DNA from 3 places in the Desulfosporosinus sp. genome. Region 3 is predicted to be linked to each of the others. Evidence: riboswitches for the same ligand, from Rfam matches in the RefSeq annotation. Region 3 holds a riboswitch; each other region holds the start of a gene.
The links. Region 3 has a riboswitch for S-adenosylmethionine ahead of HGJ98_RS00450 (methionine ABC transporter ATP-binding protein). Riboswitches for the same ligand answer to the same signal wherever they lie in the genome.

Region 1: linked by a shared signal. The riboswitch ahead of HGJ98_RS19400 (homocysteine biosynthesis protein) and the one ahead of HGJ98_RS00450 (methionine ABC transporter ATP-binding protein) in region 3 are both predicted to bind S-adenosylmethionine.
Region 2: linked by a shared signal. The riboswitch ahead of HGJ98_RS18740 (homocysteine synthase) and the one ahead of HGJ98_RS00450 (methionine ABC transporter ATP-binding protein) in region 3 are both predicted to bind S-adenosylmethionine.

Annotation. Positions count from the first base shown of each region.
Region 1 is NZ_JABZFS010000080.1:35,516-40,857, forward strand. Features, by position in the region: gene HGJ98_RS19385 (CapA family protein) at 1-789, opposite strand, end outside; gene HGJ98_RS19390 (UPF0280 family protein) at 1,165-1,938, opposite strand; gene HGJ98_RS19395 (NIL domain-containing protein) at 1,939-2,340, opposite strand; gene HGJ98_RS19400 (homocysteine biosynthesis protein) at 2,346-3,542, opposite strand; SAM riboswitch class I at 3,668-3,797, opposite strand; gene HGJ98_RS19405 (peroxiredoxin) at 4,153-4,713, shown strand; gene HGJ98_RS19410 (hypothetical protein) at 4,781-4,909, shown strand; gene HGJ98_RS19415 (P-II family nitrogen regulator) at 5,119-5,342, shown strand, end outside.
Region 2 is NZ_JABZFS010000077.1:78,313-83,654, forward strand. Features, by position in the region: gene HGJ98_RS18725 (radical SAM protein) at 1-829, opposite strand, end outside; gene HGJ98_RS18730 (LysR family transcriptional regulator) at 894-1,817, opposite strand; gene crcB (fluoride efflux transporter CrcB) at 2,036-2,410, shown strand; SAM riboswitch class I at 2,546-2,652, shown strand; gene HGJ98_RS18740 (homocysteine synthase) at 2,778-4,070, shown strand; gene metA (homoserine O-succinyltransferase) at 4,085-5,008, shown strand; gene cooS (anaerobic carbon-monoxide dehydrogenase catalytic subunit) at 5,146-5,342, opposite strand, start outside.
Region 3 is NZ_JABZFS010000002.1:85,788-91,129, reverse strand. Features, by position in the region: gene HGJ98_RS00455 (methionine ABC transporter permease) at 1-456, opposite strand, end outside; gene HGJ98_RS00450 (methionine ABC transporter ATP-binding protein) at 446-1,471, opposite strand; SAM riboswitch class I at 1,571-1,668, opposite strand; gene HGJ98_RS00445 (YerC/YecD family TrpR-related protein) at 1,850-2,179, shown strand; gene hisZ (ATP phosphoribosyltransferase regulatory subunit) at 2,179-3,330, shown strand; gene HGJ98_RS00435 (6-phosphofructokinase) at 3,454-4,533, shown strand; gene HGJ98_RS00430 (type I restriction-modification system subunit M N-terminal domain-containing protein) at 4,554-5,036, shown strand.

The DNA.
Region 1 (5,342 bases), on a different contig from region 3:
AACTTCCATGGGTTGAATTACATGAGGGTGACTACCTAGGATGACATCCACTCCCGCCTCAAGGAAGATACGAGCCAGTTCTTTTTGATCCGCCGTTGGCTGTAGGCTATATTCAACCCCCCAATGTAACACGAGAACTAGAACATCCACCTTTGGTCGGAGGTTACTAACATCCTTTAAGATTGTCTCCCGATTGAGGAAATTGAAAAAATGGGGGTGTTCCTTTGGAACTGGAATCCCATTTGTTCCATAACTGTAAGCCAGATACCCAACTCGGACTCCCCCTAGATCTTTAATCAAATAGGTATCCTTCTCCTCTTGACTTTGATATGTCCCTACAATATCTAATCCTGCATTTCTTAAGACTCTCATGGTTTTTATCGCGCCCGAGTAACCTCTATCTAAAATATGGTTATTCGCGGTGATGACCAAGTCATAGCCTGCTTCTTTAAGAGTTGCAGCCATTTCATCCGGGCTATTAAACTTAGGATATCCTGTATAACCTGAATCTCTACCCGCCATTGCTGCTTCGAAGTTGGTAGAAGCATAATCACCATACTGAATTAAGGATTTTACAGGAGCGAAGAAAGTGTCGAATCGGAAGGTTCCGTCCGCCTGCTGACCGGAGGCTATTTGAGTATTGTGCATTAGAATGTCCCCAGTTGCCACTAGAGTAACGGTTTTTCGGACAGGAGTTTTTGGTTCTTTTTCCGGGGATATTTCCCCTGACCCTCCAACGCCTGGCGTTGAAATTTTAGGTGCTAACGTCGGTTGAACCCCACATCCCAATAAAGTTAAACATAAAAATCCTATAACAATGAGTCTTGAACGTTTCAGAAATTATCACCTCTTTCTATGTTAGTTTCGATAAAAGGTGGAGGTTTCCTTCCAATTTCGAGAATATATTCAAAATGGAACATAAATCTATTCTAAAATTTGGTTTTATGATTAATTAACTCCCTTTTATCAAAAACTCCTAAAAAATGGGCATTGATTCCTCCTTCAATTCGTGCTAAATTTGTATTGTACAAGTTATATAAAAGAAATTAAAGACATTAGCGCAAAAACTTAAACCTCCCGACGGGGAGGTTTCTTTTTTTTAAGAAAAACCGAGGCTGGCGCCTCGGTCCTTTCGTACGGAATTATACTAATAAAACGATGGGGCTAAGATCCTTCGCTGTGCTCAGGATGACAAGCTTTTATCGGTAGCAGCTTTACATTTCCCCAAACAGCTAAGCGTTCGTCTTTGATGATTAGAACACCCGTAACCCCTTTAATCCGAGAAGCAAATTCAAGGGCTCCTTCTAAATCCTCCACAGTCTGAACAAGGTTTCCCGTTGCCGTGGCTACTGCATCCGCTAAGGGAACCGAGGGTGAAAGGACGACTACGGCGTCGGCTTGACCAAAACTCAAGGAGTGACCTATTTTTCCTGAAGATGTGCAAATTCCAAGAGGAGTCTGTTCCGGTTTAACCTCAATTGCAATTCGATTAGACAAAGGGGATTCCCCAGCATAAATCCCAACCTTGCGAATCCGACTGGTACGCATGAAAACATCCCCGCCATTTTCCACAATCACATCCCGGGAGCGCTTGGCAATGGATTTTCCAACCCATTCTGCCACGGCTCCTGCAACTGCAGCCATGGGACCCACTCCGGCAAGGCGTCCGGCTTCTGCCATAGTCTGAACAATTACTGGAGCATCTGGTAAAACTGTGTATGGTGTTAAAGAACTTACAAAATCATGATCAACTTGAATATAATCTTCAAGTGGCTTGCGACAGGCTCGAATGGTTTCTGCTACCCACTCTACCAGTTCGGGGGAAAATCGTTCTTTTCGTATTCCAATATCCAAATCAGTTTCTTCCACAACAATCTGAAAATGTACCAGATCCTCTTGGCGGTGATACTCCCGATAAGTGCGTTCCGTAAAATCCAATTACAGACGAACCTCCATGGCCCACATTGGGCAGACTTTCACACAAAGCTGACAAAAAACACATTGATCCCCATCGAAGCGCACTTCCATCGATGGGCGTTCCATATATAAGGCGCCCGTTGGACAAACCCCGGTGCACGCTCCACACATGACACATTTCTCTTCATTGCGTACGATTTCTTGATTGAGGGCTTGAACTGAAACCCCCAGATCTCGCAAATAGTTTAGTCCGTTTTCACTCTGATCTCCGGTAACCTCTAAGATCATTGTACCTTCTTTTTGCGGGTTGACGTCCGCTTTAACGATATTCACCACTAAATCGTAATCTTTAACCAAGCGGTACACAATAGGCTTAACGGAGATGTCTGTTCCAAAACGCAATACTATTCTCTTCGGCGACACTTTCATCAATCCTCCTTTAAACTGTGAGCGATAACGCCATCAGCGGGTGAGGGAAGAGTTTTAACCGGCTCTGTTAACTGGAACTCTCCTTTTTGAATCCACCCTTTTAAAGTAGCTGCGATCTCACGGGCCCGGGGCAGACTCGATAAAGGAGCCGTGGATACTTCTTTACCATTGACAGTGATCTTTCCGCTCTTAAGGTCTGCATAACTAACATATCCCAGATTACCCGGAGTAAATGAAGGATAAGCCTCCCCATAGTCGACTACGGGAGCAAACAATTCCTCATCCTTCTTAGCAGCATATAGGGCAATCTCCTCATTTAGAATTGGGATCGGTATGCCGATTCCAACACTCAGGGTTGCTCCATACCCTAGATAACTGGTACCAACAAGCCATCGCGGACTCATTTGCTTCAGATCCCCTGTAACAGCCAGTGTTCCCCCTGCACTACCCAGTTCTTTACCATCTAAGTCAATCATGGATGGAAAATGTTGAGTACCGTTCCAGGCAACATAACCAATTCCGCCGCCGAGGAAAATTTTTGTTCCCACACCAATTGTTTTGAAATGGGGGTCCTTCAAAAGCGGGCTCAGTTGTCCTGCTGTAGAAAAATTGGCATTACCTAAATTGGGCTTGATCATTCCCATATACGTGTAAATCGTTCGGTCGGTTAGATTGACGGCACAGTTATAATTCTGATAGCAATTGCGAGGATTAAATAGAATTGCCTCATTGATCTCATCCAATGTAATAGTCGTTTCTAAATTGCGACGAGGGTAACAGTCTGTACCATAGGCTAGTGCTTTTAATTTAACAGGTTTGCGTGCCACGAGGTCCGCAATAACATGTCCTCCGCCATATCTAAATTCCCCCGGATAGTTACTGTTAAGAGGATCATCTTCGTGCATCTCCGTCGCACCGATATAGGCATCAACTGCCGCTATTCCTGTGTAAGCGGCTACCCCGTTCAGCCAAACTTTCTGCATTTTCATACGTGGGGCTGTATGCCCAAAACTTAAAAAGGCACCTGAGGAACACATCGGAGCGAAGGTGCCCGTCGTTACCACGTCGACTTCTTGGGCTGCGTTGGAGAGGCCTTTTTCTTCTACTAGGGAGATAAGCTCCTCAGCTGTCACCACTACTGCTTTGCCTGCTTTGATCTTTGCATTAATTTCTGCATATGTTTTTTCTACACCCATGACGATCTCCACCTCCAGATTTGATACACCCTTGTACTAATAAACTATAGACGAGAGAAAAATTACCTAATAGAAAAGACCTCTTCTGTGATAGAAGAGGCCAAAATCTCAAATATTCGACACTCCTCTTATCTGCCAGGAAAATCTTCTCCTGCAAGAATTAGCACCATGCTTTGTCCACGCCATGACATCGTCGCGCATCAAGCTGGTTGCCGGGTTTCATAGGGCTAGTCCCTCCACCACTCCGGATAAGAGCTTATTAATTAAATTCATTACGCTGAGTCTAACATCTAGTTTATATCATGTCAACATAAACTTTTTGTTAATGTTAGCCTGAAGTTGGAGCCAACTAATGTAAAATATTTCATGCCTTAGACATAATATAATACGACATATTCCTACATATAATAGTATCAAGTCTTTTTCGTTTTCTTCATGTAGTTAGTCCTCTTCTTTCGATCTCCTTAGACCCTAAGGAGATCTTTTTTTGTCATTTATATCCCAAACTTAAAGGCTGTAGGATGATTCCTTGCTCCATCTACCCTAACGTGTCAAACTACCTCTGGATAACATAGAGTAAACAGAGTGTATATTGAGGGGAGGTTCCTACATGATTTATCCAACCCAACATGCGCCAGATTTCGAAGCCGAGGCATACCAAAATGGTAAAAAAGTAACGATTCGCCTAAAGGATTTCCAAAATCAATGGGTTCTCCTATTCTTCTATGCCAGCGATTTTACCTTTGTTTGACCGACAGAATTGGCAGCCGTGGCTGCCCAACAGGAGACATTTCAAAAACTTGGTGTAATAACTTTAGCTATTAGTACAGACAGTGTCTATTCTCATAAGGTCTTCGCAGAAACATCTCCCTCTGCACGTACCATACATTATCCCCTCCTATCTGACCGTTCACACTCCATATCATATCAATATGGCGTCCTTAGAGCAGAATTAGGAATCGCTTACCGAGCTACCTATATTATTTCTCCTAATCATAAGGTGCAGTATGCCAGTCTCTATCCTCCCGAGGTTGGCCGTAACGTCTCTGAGATTATTCGGGTTATACAGGGACTGATCTATGAAGAAACGACTGGCCTTGGGGTACCTGCATACTGGAAGCCTGGAATGACTGGTATCCTTAAGGATTTTAAATTCGTGGGAAAAGTCTAATTCAATGCTAATAATTATTAAATCATAGGGTATTCTAAAGGTATTCCAACAATAGGGAGGAATACTTATGGATCAGCCAAAGAAAAGTAAAAAACCATTTCCTAAACGTGAAGACCTACCCTATAGCCACCAAGCGGATCAGGACGGACGGACAGATTATGGCCGGGATGGACAAACAACGTATAATCCTAGCTAAGACAGGGGAGGCATCTAGATGTCAAATAAAGCAACGGATAAAGCACAGACAGGGAAACCAGATCGAGGCAAAAATTCTCCATTCAAGAAAAAGACACCTCAAAGCCGGGCTTAAGCCCGGCTTTTCGCTTGGAAGGATTTTATCCATAGAAACATTCTGATATAATAAGTTGAATGTCTGGCAGCAAAACTAGAAATAAGGGTGGTACTATGAAAAAAATCGAGGCTATTATTAGACCTGAAAAAATGAATGACGTGAAGGTTGCTCTATCAAACCTTGGCGTAAATGGAATGACCGTCTCTAATGTTTCAGGGTTTGGAAATCAGAAAGGTTACACCCAAATTTACCGTGGTCAAGAAATCGTTACCAAACTTCTTCCAAAGATTAAACTAGAAGTCGTGGTTTCAACAGAAAAAGCCGAAGAAGTGATCAA
Region 2 (5,342 bases), on a different contig from region 3:
CAAACACATACTCTGGATAAGAATGCAAGAATCGATAACAAGAAGTAACCTGACCATCCCAACGGACGACGGCGCTTTGAGTTTCGACGAACTTACAATATCGATCTGTTTTTAATTCACTTTTAGGCAGCACTACTTCCACGCCTTTTGCTAATCCAGCGATGAAAGCGGCTTGGAATACTTTATCCATCTCTGCAGACTTGGTGGGATAGTAAAGAGTTTCTGCCATCATTTCTTCTCTCATCGGCAGAAGATGAGAAACGAAGACTCTAGTTACGCCTAGCTTGGCTGCTTGGCGTACGGTCTCTACCAGATAAGGGAGAGTGCTTTTCATGACTACAAATTCCCATATCACCTCCGGTCCTCCGTTACCACTTTGCTCTGTTATAAGACGTGTACTTTCTAAGATTCCTTGTATGTTTTCATGACGAATGGCGGCAAATGTCTGTACATCGGTGGAATCTACAGATAAAATGATCTTTGCTATTTTACTTTTAATTAGAAAATTAATTAATTCACTATCTAACGTAGTTCCATTCGTTGTTACAGAAACTTTATACCGTGAAGCGAATAGCTCCACGGCACGTCTAAAATTATTGGCAATCGTCGGTTCACCAATACCTCCAAGGATTACCTCTTGAAGATCAGGAAAAACTTCCACCTCACTTGCAATTGCCTTTAAGATTCCAGTTGACATATCTCCCAAAGGTTCTTGCCACTTCTGGCGATAACACATTTCACAAGACAAGTTACAACGGTTGGTTAACTCCAGATAAAGACGCTCTATAGAAGGCGTAGGACGAAACACAAGTTCAACTACATCTTTCATTCTCGATCACCTCTCTTAATCTTAGCCTTTTTATCGATATGACTCTAATCCTTGCCATTATTCACTAAATTGCAATTCCTTTTTTACTCAGTTTTCTCCATGTAGTAGACTCCAGAGTTAAGAGTTGCTCCGTAAAAACCTCCCTAGCCTCAGACGCTTCAGGATCCTTCGGTCCTATTAAGTAAAAAGAACGCGTAAGTGGATTCCCTTTTAATTTGATCGTCTTAAACTCTTTCGCATTTAACTCCTTTCTCACAATCCAACGTGAGACGAGTGCAATTCCTAAGCCAGCGGTTACAGCCTGTTTAATGGCTTGGCCACTTCCAAAGATATACGACCTTCTAGCATGAATGCCCCATTCCTTGAAGAGCTTATCGCTAAACGCACGAGTACCAGAACCACTTTCCCTGAGAATCCATACTTGGTCTTGGAGATGCTCAGAAGTAACAATGGGAAGTCTTGCCAAGGGATGTTGGTTAGGTACTAACAAAATAATTTCATCCTCCATTAATGGGCGGACAAGGATGTCTGAATGATCGACTTCTCCCTCCACAAGAGCAATGTCTAAGTGATTAGCTTGTACCCCTCGAATTATATCCCCCGTATTAGCAATTGAGGTTTCAATCTCCACTTTCGGATATTGAGCAGCAAATTCAGCCACGACAAAGGGCAAAATGTATTCCCCAATTGTATAGCTTGCACCTACCCTCAAACTTCCAGTAACTACATTTGAAATTCTTTTAATCTCCTGTTTTGCCTTATCTTGCAATTGCAAAATTTGCTTAGCGTATTCATAGTATATCTCACCTGATTGCGTCAGTTCCAGATGATTGGATGAGCTATCAACTAGCTTTGTGCCGAGTTGTTCTTCCAAACTCTGGATCTGCAAACTGACATCGGGATGAGAAAGATAAAGTTCCTCTGCAGCATGCGAGAAATTCTTATGTTCGACAACTGTTACGAATATTTTTAAGGGATCAATAATCACAAGTTACACCTCTAGTTTCTAGATCTATGATTGTATATTGATAATGATACTTCTTTTCCTAGCATTCCACAACGTCCTATCCCTAACAATCTTCTCCTTTTCGTGACAGGGGGACGGTCCTTTTTGACACCTTGGTTCATCTATAGTTGTTAATATTTTTCCAAGGTATTATGATAAAGATACATGTTTACTTTATTTTAGGATAAGAGGTTAAAGCAATGCAAACAATACTTGTTATTACGGTTGGGGGAGCACTTGGAGCTCTTTCACGCTATGGCCTCGGGGTATGGATATCGAACAAATGGAGCCAGGACTTCCCTCTGCATACATTTCTAATTAATATCACTGGGGCTTTTCTCTTAGGATTTTTACATATTTTATTTATCGAACGCTTAAATGTCAGCCCTCTATGGCGTCTTGGAATCGGGGTGGGTTTCCTAGGGGCTTTCACAACGTTCTCGACCTTTGGCTTTGAGGTAATTTCCTTAATAGAAGGCGGTAGCTATTTGACTGCAGCATTATATACCCTACTCAGCATCATTGTAGGTTTCTGTGGCGTGGCCCTGGGAGTAAGTTTAGCACGTTTACTCTAGAGGTGTGACAAGGGGGATGGTCCTTTTTGACACGCGTGTTACACCCAAAAATTGGCATCATCCTAAGCGTTGACACAGACTCAAATTTGTTTTATAGTAGCTATATTCCAATCAGAACAATTGAATATTGAATTTCTCTTATCAAGAGTGGCGGAGGGACTGGCCCTACGATGCCCGGCAACCGATAGTGCAAACTATAAGGTGCTAATTCCAGCAGAACCATAGGTTCTGAAAGATGAGAGTAGCGCGTTAAATAACATAACGACCGCTTCTCTTGAAGCGGTCGTTTTTATTTAAACCTTTTTCATCCTTAATCAACTCATAGGTCTAAAAACAGTATCTCTACCAAAAATAAGGAGGAATTATCATGACTGAACAACGACAACTAGGTATCGAAACGATTTCCCTGCATGGAGGACAAAGCCCAGATCTCGCGACAAATTCACGTGCCGTTCCAATCTACCAGACGTCCTCCTTTGTCTTCAACGACACAGATCATGCTGCCAATTTATTTGCTTTAAAAGAGTCTGGCAATATCTACACTCGGATTACTAATCCTACACAAGACGTTTTTGAGCAACGTATTGCCCTACTTGAAGGGGGGATCGGAGCACTCGCGACTGCCTCCGGGCAAGCTGCCATAACCTATGCTCTTCTAAATATCGCACAAGCTGGGGATGAAATTGTCGCTTCAAGTTCTCTTTACGGTGGCACTTTCACATTGTTCGCCTACACCTTCGCAAAGCTTGGCATCAAAGTCCATTTCGTTGATGTCAATAAACCAGAGGAATTCCGCTTAAAAATTACAGAAAATACGAAAGCTCTCTACACAGAGACTATCGGTAATCCACTCATAAATGTTGCCGACCTAGAGGCAATTGCCAATATTGCTCACGAAAATGGTCTTCCTCTTATCGTTGACAATACCTTTGCCTCCCCCTATTTGTGTCGCCCTATCGAACACGGAGCAGACATCGTCGTTCATTCTGCAACTAAATTCATTGGCGGACACGGCACTTCTATTGGAGGAGTAATAGTTGACTCAGGAAAATTTGACTGGAATAACGGCAAGTTCTTAGGACTCAGTCAGCCAGATCCTAGTTACCACGGCATTGTCTTTACCGAAGCCTGTGGTAATGCTGCCTATATCACCAAGGCCAGAGTATCTCTTCTCCGAGACACTGGAGCTTGCCTTTCCCCGTTTAACTCGTTCTTGTTCCTGCAAGGATTGGAAACACTCCCACTACGTATGGAACGCCATGTTGAAAACGCCAAAAAGGTTGCAGTATTTCTTGATCAACATGACTTAGTCACTTGGGTTAACTACCCAGATCTTGAAACAAGCCCCTATTATGCGCTTGCTCAGAAATACTTGCCTAAAGGATCTGGCGCGATCTTCACCTTCGGTCTCAAAGGCGGTCTGAATGAAGGGAAGAAATTTATTAACAGCCTCAAACTATTTTCTCATTTAGCAAACATTGGGGATGCCAAATCTTTGGTCATTCATCCTGCCAGCACCACACATCAACAGCTCGACGAAGAATCCCAACGCAGCGCAGGAGTTTCACCAGATATGATTCGCTTATCCATCGGAATAGAGACTATTGACGATCTATTATATGATTTAGATCAAGCCCTAGTAGCAAGTCAAAAGGTTTAAGTGGGGGGTTCTATATGCCAATCAAAATACCTGAAAATTTACCGGCTCTCGATATATTGCACCAAGAAAACATCTTTGTGATGGGGGAAGACAGGGCCTTTCATCAAGATATTCGTCCTTTGAAAATCATCATACTCAACCTTATGCCAATTAAGGAAACAACCGAAATACAGCTTTTAAGACTCCTAGGCAATTCCCCCTTACAAGTTGATATTGTGCTTTTGCGTATTGACACACATGTCTCAAAAAATACCGCTCAGGAGCACTTAGATTCCTTTTATAAAAGTTTTAATGACATTAAAAACCAAAAGTTTGACGGTATGATTATTACTGGGGCACCGGTAGAGCACTTAGAATTTGAAGAGGTCACCTATTGGGATGAATTTAAAACCATTCTTGATTGGACAAAGACTCATGTGACCTCCACCCTTCACATCTGCTGGGGAGCTCAAGCTGGCCTGTATCATCATTATGATATTCCTAAATACCCTCTCGCCCAGAAAATGTTTGGTATCTTTAAACACAACGTTAATAAGAGCAGCTTAAATGGTATGCAACTCTTGCGAGGTTTCGACGATGAATTCTATGTTCCCCATTCTCGTCACACCGAAATAAAGCACGCCGACTTTGCAATACACCCCGAATTAGAGATTTTATCAGAGTCTGATGAAGCTGGTATTTACATTGTTGTATCCAAAGATGGCCGGCAAGTCTTTGTAACTGGGCATTCAGAATATGATACGTTAACCTTAAAAGAGGAATATGACCGAGACATTGCCAAAGGTCTCTCTATCAGCCTTCCTAAAGGCTATTTTCCAAAGGATGATCCCAGCCAAATACCAATCCACAACTGGCGCTCCCATACCAATTTACTATTTCAGAACTGGCTAAATTACTACGTCTATCAAGAGACTCCCTATGATTTAGGCGCACGCTAAATTAAACCACCTTAAAAGCATCTCGTTTTTCCTTGATGATTTCAAAAAGGGCATAGATGTTTAGTATAAAGAGAACGGTCTCCATATGATGGAAACCGTTCTCTTTTTATTCATTAGTTTACTTCGCCGCCGCTTAATTAGGTGCTTAATCCAAGACCCTTTCTCTTCTCTATTATATGAGCTTCGATGTTGTTGGCTACTTCGACAGGATCATCCCCAAGAGCGACCTTCCCTCCGGTTAACCCTTCAACATCTTCGGTTAATAATTTGACAAGCTGAGGTGCGCCGGTAACAAAGGGAGTTGGGGATAAATGAGTATAAGCTCCATATGCCA
Region 3 (5,342 bases):
GCCTAGAATAAGAGAGGCCTTTGCCTCTGGAAGAAGGACTTTTTGGATAATCTGTTGGGGGGATGCCCCCATGGATAAAGCAGCTTCGATAACACCGTAGGGTACTTCTTTGAGGGAGCTTTCAACCACTCGAGCGACGAAAGGGGCAGCTGAGATGACGAGTGGGACAATAGCAGCGGTTGTACCAATGGATGTACCAATAATTGAGCGAGTGAATGGGATTAAGGCTACCAAAAGGATAATAAACGGAGCGGAACGCAAGATGTTGATGACGGTTCCTAAAGTTCTTTCAACCCAAGGGTTAGGCATGATATGCCCAGGTGAGGTGACGACCAAAATGATACCTAACGGGAGTCCTATGAGGTAGGCGAGCAGCGTTGAAACGACTACCATGTAGAGAGTTTCGCCGGTTGCAGGCAGAATAAGCTGGAAAAGTGAGGCGATATCAAAGCTCACGGTGAATCACCTCCACATTTAATTTGCGAGCTGCCAAATAGCGATGAGCCTCTTTGAGTTGGTCGGAGTTTCCTAGGAGTTCTATAGTAAGTGTACCAAACAAGGTGGATCTTAAGTGGTCAATACTTCCATAGAGAATATTAGCTCGGACATCGCAATTACGCAGTAAGTCCGTGATGATTGGATCCGAGGCTCGAGAACCGAGGAATTGAATGCGAACAATTTCTGAGTCTTTGTGGGTTGCAAGCTCTTTAAGAAGGTCGGCAGGGAGTTCGTTTGGAAAAACCGTTGAGATAAACTGTTTTGCGATATCTGACTGAGGTTTAATAAATACAGACTCGACGGGACCGTTTTCAACGATGCGGGCTTCGTGAATAACCGCAACATCCGTGCAGATCTCTTTGACGACTTTCATTTCATGGGTAATCATTACAATTGTTAAGCCAAGTTTTTGATTAATATCACGCAGGAGGTTTAGAATAGAAAGGGTGGTCTGGGGATCTAAGGCAGATGTGGCTTCATCGCATAAGAGGACTTGCGGTTTAGTGGCAAGGGCTCGAGCAATGCCGACCCGCTGTTTTTGCCCCCCGCTCAACTGAGCTGGGTAAACATCCGTTTTGTCTTCGAGACCCACTAGATGGAGTAATTCTTTGACACGTATCGAGATTTCCTTCTTAGAAACTCCAGCTATTTCTAAAGGAAAGGCAATATTCTCTGCTACGGTTCTTGATTGAAGGAGGTAGAAATGCTGGAATATCATTCCGATATTCTGCCGGGCTTGCCGGAGTTCCTTGCTAGAAAGTAGGGGCAGGTCTTGACCGGCAACGATGACGTGTCCGCTCGTTGGTTTCTCAAGTAGATTTAAGCAGCGAACCAGTGTGCTTTTTCCAGCACCGCTTAATCCGATAATCCCGTAAATGGACCCTGGCGATATGTTCAAGGATACATTATCAAGGGCGATGACGTCGCCTTGGCGAGAGGAGTATTTCTTTACTAATTTTTTAATTTGAATCAAAGGTTATTGCTCCTTTGTTTTAAATTCGGGAACACTTTGTCGGCAATTATACACAACAAAACTCCGCGAAGAAAACCCGCGGAGTGCCATTCGGTTTTCCTCTTATCTCCCAGATTTCTCTGCAGGAGTTAGCACCGTGCAAAATGCCGGTTGCCGGGTTTCATCGGGCCAGTCCCTCCACCTACTCTGAATAAGAGTCTACTATTAGGTTTTATTGTATCAAAATGCTACTAAAAGCTGTCTATATTTTAGCATATGGGATATAGGATTTGCAAGCGTTAAAATATTGACTCAACGCATAAAAAAGCTTGACAATAACACAACGCTTTAATAGATTAAAGTAAGACAGTGATCTTGTTTGGTGTAGGAGGGAATGCTATGTCAAGTGATGAACGATTAAGGAACCCTTTAACGGATGCCCTAGCTGAAGCAGTTTTATTGCTTAAGAGCAAAGAAGAGTGTTATCGGTTCTTTGAAGATATTGCGACGGTTGCTGAAATCAAGGCTTTGGCGCAGCGCCTTGAGGTTGCTAAGATGCTGCAGAGAAATGAGACCTATACAGCAATTACGGAAAGGACAGGAGTAAGTACTGCAACCATCAGTCGGGTAAAACGTTGTTTAAATTTCGGGGCAGATGGCTACCAACTGATTTTGCGGCGTTTGAAAGAACAAAATGAAAAGCACGAAAGCTATGAAGGAGAATTATGATGCTAAGAACTAATCTAGGGTTACGTATACCAAAAGGAATGCGGGATCTACTTCCTGAGGAAATTGCAGTGCAAGAGGGTCTGGAGAAGAAAATTCTGGCGCTCTTTCGACAATGGTCTTATGAAAAAGTATTAACTCCAACCTTGGAGTATTCTGCTTGTGTTCAGCCGGATATTGAACAAGATGATTTGTTATACAAGTTCTTTGATAGGGAAGGACGAATATTAACCCTCCGCCCGGAACTGACCATTCCCATTGCCCGCCTAGTTAGCACACGTATGAGGGGGGGAGAATTTCCGCTGCGCTTGTGTTATGGGGCAGATGTATATCGTAACACTACAGTTAGGCATAGAGAGTTCCGTCAAGTGGGTGTGGAACTTGTTGGTTCTGACCAAGAACTCGCTGATGCGGAAGTGATTGCTCTTGCGGTGGAAGCTATTGCGGGTTTAGGCCTAGAGAATTACCAGTTTAACCTTGGTCATATGGGAATCTTTTCGGGGCTCATGCTTGAAGCTGGGGTAAATGAGGGGATACAGGCCAAGCTGGAAGAAGTATTAGCTCGTAAGGATATGGTGGGTGTGGAAAGCTGTGTTAGACAAAGTGGGCTGCCAGAACGGGTTCAGGAACTATTACTGCGGTTGCCTCATTTTCACGGAGGAGAGGAAATTCTCGATGAAGTTCTAGGCTGGAGTGAGCAACCTGCAATTCGAGAAGCAGTTGAAAGGTTAAGAAAAATTTATCAGTATTTAGAGGATTTCGGAGTTCGAGAGAAGGTTTCCTTAGATTTAGGAATACTTCGCGGCTTTTCATATTATACTGGAGCGGTTTTTGAAGGGTATGTTCCAGGAATGGGTTTTCCCATTGTTGAGGGCGGACGGTATGACGCTTTATATGCTGACTTTGGAATTCCACAACCTGCAACTGGGTTTGCAATACACTTAGGGAATTTGTTAGAACAATTTCCACTTCCGGCAGTACAGGGAGCCGATGTACTGGTATATGGATCAGATGCTAAGCAGGTGATTCGTCAAAGCCAAGCTTTAAGGGCCCAGGGAAAACGCATAGAGATGGCCCTCGGAACTTTAGGAAATGATGAGGCACAGAAAATAGCGATGAATAAGAATATTGCGCAGGTCTTATGCATCGATTAAGGGCTATTCATGAATTTCTTACAGACAGAGGACAGTTTGGTTAAGACAGGTTTAATACACATTTATATTAGAATATTATATAATTACCTAGTAGGACTACATCTAGATTAAGGGGTGTAATAATTGAGTAAACTTGCGGTACTCACGGGCGGGGGAGACTGCCCGGGGCTTAATGCGGTGATTCGGGCAATTGCTAAGAGTGCACACGGATATGGGATTGAAGTGCTCGGCATTAGGGACGGTTTCCGTGGAGCGGTAGAAGGAGATTTTGTGCCTCTGTCTCTGCAGAATGTCTCGGGTATTTTACCACGTGGAGGTACGATTCTAGGAACTACGAATCGAGATAACCCTTTTGCCTATCAAACGAAAGTGAAAGGGATTATTCAACCTGTCGACCGTTCAGAGGACGTGATTCGTAATTTACAAGGTCATGGAGTGGACGCATTACTAGCGATTGGCGGAGACGGAAGTTTGAAGATTGCTCTTGAGTTTGCCAATAAAGGCCTTAAAGTCATCGGTATACCCAAGACCATTGACAATGATCTAATGGCCACAGATCAGACCTTTGGCTTTCAAACCGCGGTGGATACAGCTCAAGAAGCCTTAGACCGTTTACATACCACCGCTGAATCACATCACCGGGTTATGGTTCTTGAAGTTATGGGGCGATATGCCGGGTGGATTGCTTTGTACGCTGGGGTTGCAGGAGGAGCAGATGTTATTCTGATTCCTGAAATCCCCTACAATCTAAATCGAGTTGCATTATGCATTCAACGTCGGGCAAAACAAGGCAAGAAATTTAGCATTATTGTCGTAGCAGAAGGTGCAAAGCCTCTGGGTGGTGAAATGGTCGTGGAACGTATGATGGAGGGACGAGTCGACCCAGTTAAACTAGGAGGAATTGGTGCCAAAATAAGTAAAGATCTCGAAGAACACTATGGTATGGAAACCCGCGTGACAGTGCTCGGGCATCTTCAACGTGGTGGTTCCCCGAATGCCTATGATCGAGTGCTTTCTACGCGCTATGGGTCAGCGGCGGTGGATGCTGCACTGGAAGGGGAATTTGGGGTCATGGTCGCACTACAGGGTAGAGAGATTGTCCGAGTTCCTCTTCGTGAAGCCGTTGACCAAATTAAACTTGTACCCCTAAATGATCCATTGTTATTATCGGCGCGTACTCTTGGGATGGAGATGGGGGATTAAAAAGGATAGGAGGGAGAGCAATGGAAGATAAGTTATCTCTTGCTGAGTTTGAGAGGTTCCTGGATGAGACTTGCGACTCTTTACGAGGAGATCGGGATGGTGAAGAATTTAAAGAGTATGTTATTGCCATTGTTTTTCTAAAACGTTTGAACGACCGATTTAATTTAGAGCGTGAGTTCAGGTATAATAAACTTAAAGCCCAGGGCTTATCTCAACCTGAAATTGAAAAAGAGTTAGAAAAAAGGGAATCCTATCGTTTGTTTGTACCAAGGATAGCGCGTTGGGATGTAGTAATACATGTAAAACAAGGCCTAGCTGATTACCTATCAAAGGCTTTTGCAGAGATTGACGATAAAAATCCAAGCTGCCTAGGTCTTTTAAATACCATTGACTTTAATAAGACCACTGAAACCGGTCAAAAGTACGTTACAGATGATGATCTAATTGAGTTAATGAAACGATTTGAGAAATTAGAGCTTTCTGATGATCACTTGGCATTTTAAAGCTGGGTAGTCCTTTGTATTTTAATTACACTTCAAAATCTAAAAACGGAGAGATTGTCACGTTGACAAATCTCTCCGTTTTTTATATACGACCTCTATATGCTGAACGGATCCACCACTTAACCCGAATGCGAAGGTTTTGAGTTACCCCACTTTATCATCAGAGGATTTATCATCAGCGTTTTAATTTTAGTTTAGGGGTTGCCAGAGTAAAAGGACGTTGATATAATAAATTAATATATTAGTGCTTTAACTAGGTAAAGCGCTAAACGATATATATAGTTTAGATAAATCGTTTGGGATATT